Regions from separate parts of the Klebsiella sp. PK01 genome, predicted to be linked through region 2. Evidence: predicted binding sites of a transcription regulator. Region 2 holds the regulator's gene; the other holds the start of a gene.
The links. Region 2 encodes LexA, which represses DNA repair genes until DNA is damaged. Its sites were predicted from a motif close to TNCTGTATGTACATACAGNA; they were not measured.
Positions count from the first base shown of each region.

Region 1: AC22LX_RS06515 (YebG family protein) is a predicted target of LexA. The motif match lies at 1,903-1,922, and genes of this name have one in related genera.

Region 1 is NZ_JBYEZM010000002.1:262,530-265,938, reverse strand. Features, by position in the region: gene AC22LX_RS06525 (bifunctional 4-hydroxy-2-oxoglutarate aldolase/2-dehydro-3-deoxy-phosphogluconate aldolase) at 1-569, shown strand, start outside; gene purT (formate-dependent phosphoribosylglycinamide formyltransferase) at 623-1,801, opposite strand; gene AC22LX_RS06515 (YebG family protein) at 1,938-2,297, shown strand; gene AC22LX_RS06510 (tellurite resistance TerB family protein) at 2,402-3,073, shown strand; gene ptrB (oligopeptidase B) at 3,196-3,409, shown strand, end outside.
Region 2 is NZ_JBYEZM010000006.1:37,155-40,563, reverse strand. Features, by position in the region: gene dinF (MATE family efflux transporter DinF) at 1-1,261, opposite strand, end outside; gene lexA (transcriptional repressor LexA) at 1,332-1,940, opposite strand; gene AC22LX_RS18985 (diacylglycerol kinase) at 2,063-2,431, opposite strand; gene plsB (glycerol-3-phosphate 1-O-acyltransferase PlsB) at 2,562-3,409, shown strand, end outside.

The DNA of each region.
Region 1 (3,409 bases), on a different contig from region 2:
AGCTGGAACACGCGGTGCCGATGGCGAAAGCGCTGGTTGCAGGCGGTGTACGCGTTCTGGAAGTCACGCTGCGCACCGAGTGCGCGCTGGAAGCTATCCGCGCTATCGCCAAAGAAGTGCCGGAGGCGATTGTCGGCGCCGGCACCGTGACGAACGTTGAGCAACTGAAAGCCGTAACTGAAGCAGGCGCGCAGTTCGCTATTAGCCCGGGCCTGACCGAGTCCCTACTGAAAGCGGCGACCGGCGAAGGTACTATCCCGCTGATCCCGGGTATTAGCACCGTATCCGAGCTGATGCTGGGCATGCAGTATGGCCTGAAAGAGTTCAAATTCTTCCCGGCGGAAGCGAACGGCGGCGTGAAAGCGCTGCAGGCGATTGCGGGTCCATTCGGCCACATTCGTTTTTGCCCGACCGGCGGCATCTCTCCGGCGAATTACCGCGACTATCTGGCGCTTAACAGCGTGCTGTGCATCGGCGGCTCCTGGCTGGTTCCGGCCGACGCGCTGGAAAACGGCGACTACGATCGCATCACCAAACTGGCCCGCGAAGCGGTAGAAGGCGCGAAATAATTTCTGCGCCTTAAATGACAGAAGCCCGGCCCGCGTGAGCGACCGGGCTTTTTTTATCCCTTCACGACAACCGCGGCGGCAGCGTTTTTGGCGCGGCTGATGGCTTCATCGACGTTGTCAGCAACCGCCAGCGTAACGCCCAGGCGACGCGCGCCGGCGATTTCCGGTTTGCCGAACAGCCGCAACTGCAGACCCGCGCCAACGGCGGCATGCAGATTGCCAAAGGTCACGTTCTCACTGGTTAGCTGCGGTAAAATCACCGCCGATGCCGCTGGTCCATACTGGCGGATGGCGCCGATCGGCAGGCCAAGGAAGGCGCGAACGTGCAGGGCGAATTCCGATAGATCCTGCGAGATCAGAGTGACCATGCCGGTATCGTGTGGGCGAGGGGAGACTTCGCTGAAGATAACCTCATCGCCGCAAACGAACAATTCAACGCCGAAGAGCCCATATCCACCCAGCGCCAGTACCACTTTGCGGGCGATCTCCTGCGCGCGTTGCAGCGCGAGATCGCTCATCAGCTGCGGCTGCCAGGATTCACGGTAGTCGCCATCTTCCTGACGATGGCCTACCGGGGCGCAAAAGTGGACGCCGTCGACGGCGCTGACGGTGAGCAGCGTAATTTCAAAATCAAAATTTACCACCCCTTCGACGATGACGCGTCCGGCGCCTGCGCGCCCGCCCTGTTGGGCGTATTGCCAGGCGGCGCTGAGCTGGTCAGCCGAGCGGATAAAGCTTTGGCCTTTACCCGAGGAACTCATTACCGGCTTAACGATACAAGGCAGACCAATTTCGGCGACGGCGGCGCGGAACCCTTCTTCACTGTCGGCAAAACGATAGGCAGAGGTGGGGATCTGCAGTTCTTCTGCCGCCAGCCGGCGAATGCCTTCGCGATTCATGGTGAGTTTCGCGGCCCGCGCGGTTGGCACCACTTTTTGCCCGGCTTGTTCAAGTTCAACCAGAGTGTCGGTGGCAATGGCTTCGATCTCCGGCACGATATAATCTGGCCTTTCTAAGGCGATCAGTTCACGCAGCGCGTCGCCGTGCAGCATGTTGATGACGTGCGAACGATGGGCCACCTGCATCGCCGGCGCATCGGGATAGCGGTCGACGGCGATGGTTTCAATACCCAGCCGCTGGCATTCAATGGCGACTTCTTTTCCGAGCTCGCCGGAACCTAACAACATTACCTTCGTGGCCGCGGGGCGCAGCGCGGTACCTAATAAAGTCATAACCTACTCTCAGCGTAAACAGAACATGCCGCGCATTATAAACGAAAACGTTTGCGTATGTCTTTATACGCGTAAGTTGAGAACGGCGGCGAAATTTGATATACTGTATATAAATACAGTATAAAGAGGCTGCACAATGGCGGTTGAAATCAAATACGTCGTGATCCGTGAAGGTGAGGAAAAAATGTCTTTTGCCAGCAAAAAAGAGGCCGATGCTTACGACAAAATGCTCGATTTGGCTGAGGTGCTCAATGACTGGCTGGTCGCGTGCCCGCTGGAATTAGATGAAGCTCAGCGTGACAATATGTCGATGTGGCTGGCCGAGCGCAAAGACGCCTTACACCACATTCTGAAGTCAGGGAAATTGCCGGAAGCAGAAGATCATGCTGAGGCGGCGGCAGAAATGCCGGAGTCTGCGCCTACAGAGGACGAGGCTCAGCCTGGTGCCGCCGAAGAAGGCGCCGCGAAAAAGCCGCGCAAAGCAAAGGCCGCCTGATAACCGGCGCAACGGAAATTTTCGCATCTTTAGCCAGCCATAACATTTCCTGACGTCTCGTCGTTTAGGCTGATGGCATCGCATCTCGCGCTATGAGGAATGTTATGGCTAACTGGCTTAATCAACTTCAGTCCCTGCTGGGTCAGCAGGGTAACCCCCTCTCCGCTGAAAAGTCGTCATCCGCTAAAAACCTGCTGCCCGGCGCATTGGGCGGTCTTGCGGGCTTATTGGTCGCCAGCAAGTCATCGCGCAAGCTGCTGGCGAAATATGGCACCGGCGCGCTGCTGGTTGGCGGCGGCGCGGTGGCAGGCAGCGTGCTGTGGAATAAGTATCAGCAAAAAATGCGCGGCCAGCAGGCGGATATCGCAATGCAGACATCTACCGCGGTTGCCCAGGAACCGGTTGTGCTTGATGCGCGCAGCGAGCGGCTGATTACCGCGCTAGTCTTTGCCGCCAAAAGCGACGGTCATATTGACGAACGTGAACGTCAGCATATAGAAGAGCAGTTGCGCGCGGCGAACATCGACGTGCAGGGCCGAGTGTTGATCGACAGGGTTTTAACCCAGCCGCTCGACCCGCAGCGGCTGGCGCAAAGCGTGCGCGATGGGCAAGAAGCGCTGGAAATCTACTACCTCAGCTGCGCGGTAATTGATATTGACCATTTTATGGAGCGCAGCTATCTGGATGCGCTCGGCGATGCGCTCAAGCTGCCTGAGGACGTTCGTCAGGAGATAGAACGCGATGTTCAGGCGCAAAAGCAGGCGCTTGATTCTTAAAAGAGAGCGTTTCGCTTGCATCGCTGGCCACTTTTGCCACCCTTATAGACACGACATCGTTCAGGGCGCTTGGCGCCCTGAGTGATTTTGTGATTCCATAATAAGACGCAGAAGAATAACGCATGCTACCGAAAGCCAAACGGATCCCCCACGCCATGACGCTACATGGCGACACTCGCATCGATAACTACTACTGGCTACGCGATGACGAACGCGCGCGCCCGGAAGTGCTGGAGTATCTCCATCAGGAAAATGACTACGGCAAAAAGGTGATGGATTCACAAAGCAGCCTGCAGGAGCGGGTGCTGAAGGAAATCATCGATCGCATTCCGCAGC
Region 2 (3,409 bases):
GCCCACGCAAAGCCAGGAACACGGCCAGCGCCAGCCACAGGCCGTGGTTGCCGAGCACGGGCACAGAGAGCAGCGTCACCGCAAATCCCGCAGCGGCCACCGCCATGCTATTACGCATCTCCGCGCCGCGCGTCGCGCCGATAAACATGCCATCCAGCAGATAACACCAGACGCCAATCACCGGCAGGATCAACTGCCAGAACAGATAGCGGTCGGCCAGCTGCTGCAATGATGGGATAGAGGTCAATAGCGCGATGATATGCTCACCGGCCACGCTGTAGATTAACGCGAACGCCAGCGCGACCATTCCCGACTGCCGACAGGCCGCGCGCCAGACTTCCAGCAGTTGGCTACCGTCACGCGCGCCGTAAGCCTGCCCGGAATGGGCTTCGACGGCATAGGCAAAACCGTCCAGCGCGTAAGCGGTAAAGGTCAGCATGGTCATCAGTACCGCATTGACCGCCACCACGTCGCTGCCAAGACGGGCGCCGAAGACGGTGATGGCGCCAAAACAGAGCTGCAGTAGCAGCGAACGCAGCATGATGTCGCGATTAAGCGCCAGCAGGCGCCGCATATTGCCGCGCCAGGCTTCCTTCAACATGGCAAGCGTCACGCCGCGCAGCGCCAGCACCCGTTTCGCCATCAGCAGGCCGATGATAAAGGTAGCGTATTCCGACAACGCCGTCGCCAGTGCCGCCCCCTGCACGTTCATATGCAGCCCCATCACCAGCCACAGATCGAGCACGATATTCAGCAAGTTGCCGACCACCAGCAGGATCACCGGGGCGCGGGCGTACTGCACGCCAAGCAGCCACCCCAACAGCACCAGGTTGGCCAACGACGCCGGGGCGCTAAGCCAGCGGATTTCGAGGAACCGTCTGGCCTGCTCCAGTACCGCCTCGCTGCCGCCGACAATATGTAGCGCGAGGTCAATGAGCGGCATGCGGAACAGAACAATGAGCAGCCCGGCGGCCAGCGCCAGGATCAGCGGTTGCACCAGAGCGCGCGCCAGCCGCTGCGGATCTTTGGCGCCGTAGGCCTGAGCGGTTAAGCCAGTGGTGCTCATTCGCAGGAACAACAGCAGCATAAAGAGGAAACTGGTGGCCGTCGCGCCGACGGCGACGCCGCCAAGGTATACGGGGCTATCAAGATGGCCGACAACGGCGGTATCGACCAGCCCCAACAGCGGAACGGTAATGTTCGAGAAAATCATCGGTAGCGCGAGGCGCCACAGTGCTTTATCGGCGGCGTTGAGCAGCATGCAGAGGGACCAGACAGAGGAGGAACATCGCAGCGTCATGCATCATGATGACGCTGCGTTAGGACGGGAGTTACAGCCACTCACCGTTACGGATCACGCCGACGGCCAAACCTTCAATGGTGAAGCTCTGCTGGCGCAGATCGACGACGATCGGGGAAAACTCGCTATTTTCCGGCAGCAGTTCAACGACGTTGCCCTGCTTTTTCAGACGTTTTACGGTGACTTCTTCATCGATACGCGCGACGACGACCTGGCCGTTACGCACGTCCTGAGTTTTATGTACCGCCAGCAGATCGCCGTCTAGGATACCGATGTCTTTCATCGACATCCCGCTAACGCGCAGCAGGAAGTCGGCATTTGGTTTAAACATCGCCGGGTCAACCTGGTAGTGACCTTCAATATGCTGCTGCGCCAGCAGCGGTTCGCCTGCGGCGACGCGGCCGATCAGCGGCAGTCCGTGTTCTTCTTCCGTCAGCAGACGAATGCCGCGTGAAGCGCCGGAGACGATTTCAATCGCGCCTTTACGCGCCAGCGCTTTGAGGTGTTCTTCCGCCGCGTTTGGGGAACGGAACCCCAAGCGCTGAGCAATTTCCGCACGCGTCGGCGGCATGCCCGTTTGGCTGATGTGATCCCGGATGAGATCAAACACCTCTTGCTGCCTGGTCGTTAACGCTTTCATTCCGCCCCCTGGGTGTATATACAGTTATGCTGTGAGTATATACAGCTAATGGTGATTTTGGAACCACATATCATATAAAAATCAGGAGATTCTTTGCGTTTTGCGAGCGTTGCCGACAAGACTTAGCGGTAATGCGACCACAACAGCATAGTCCAGGTGATCAACGCGATGATTATCGCCAGCAGTACCGCCGCCGAGCCCATATCCTTGGCGCGCCCGGAAAGTTCATGATGCTCAGGCCCGATACGGTCAACCACCGCTTCAATCGCGCTGTTAAGAATTTCGACTATCATCACTAACAGGACCGAGCCAATGAGCAGGACTCGCGTAATGATATCGACATCCAGCCAGCAGGCTATCGCCACGGCTACAATGGCGGCGACGCCTTCCTGGCGGAAAGCGGCTTCGTTCACCCACGCCGCGCGGAAACCTTTCCAGGAATAACCTGCTGCTTTAATGATTCTGGTTAACCCAGTGGTATTATTGGCCATCAAAAAGAACCTTTTAATGTAAATGACGTCGCTGAGTGTACGTGTTTGCCGTGTGACAACGGAAATTTTGTACGCTTTCTGTTATTCTTGCCGCGCATTTGCATGATTAACCAGAGGCTTCACATCGTTTATGTCCGGCTGGCAACGAATTTACTATAAATTACTGAATTTACCATTACGGGTGCTGGTAAAAAGCAAGTCTATTCCGGCAGAACCTGCTCAGGAATTAGGGCTCGATACCTCGCGTCCGATAATGTACGTCTTGCCTTATAACTCCAAGGCGGACCTGCTGACCCTGCGCGCCCAGTGCCTGGCGCATGACTTACCCGACCCTTTTGAACCGCTGGAAATCGACGGCACCCTGCTGCCGCGCTACGTTTTCATCCACGGCGGCCCGCGCGTGTTTACCTACTACACGCCGAAAGAGGAGTCCATTAAGCTGTTCCACGACTACCTAGATCTGCACCGTAATCATCCCGATCTTGACGTGCAAATGGTGCCGGTCTCGGTGATGTTCGGCCGCGCCCCGGGTCGCGAAAAAGGCGAAGAGAATCCGCCGCTACGCATGCTTAACGGTATTCAGAAATTCTTCGCCGTCTCCTGGCTTGGCCGCGATAGCTTCGTGCGTTTCTCGCCTTCTGTCTCTCTGCGCCGCATGGCGGATGAGCACGGTACCGATAAAATCATCGCCCAGAAGCTGGCCCGCGTGGCGCGTATGCACTTCGCCCGTCAACGTCTGGCCGCCGTCGGCCCGCGTCTCCCTGCCCGCCAGGATCTGTTCAATAAGCTGCTGGCATCGAAAGCTATCGCCCGCGCGGTAGAAGATGAAGCGCGCAGCAAGAAGATTTCTCACGAGAAGGCCCAGCAGAACGCCATCGCGCTGATGGAAGAGATTGCCGCTAACTTCTCTTATGAAATGATCCGCCTGACTGACCGTATTCTCGGCTTCACCTGGAACCGTCTGTATCAGGGGATTAA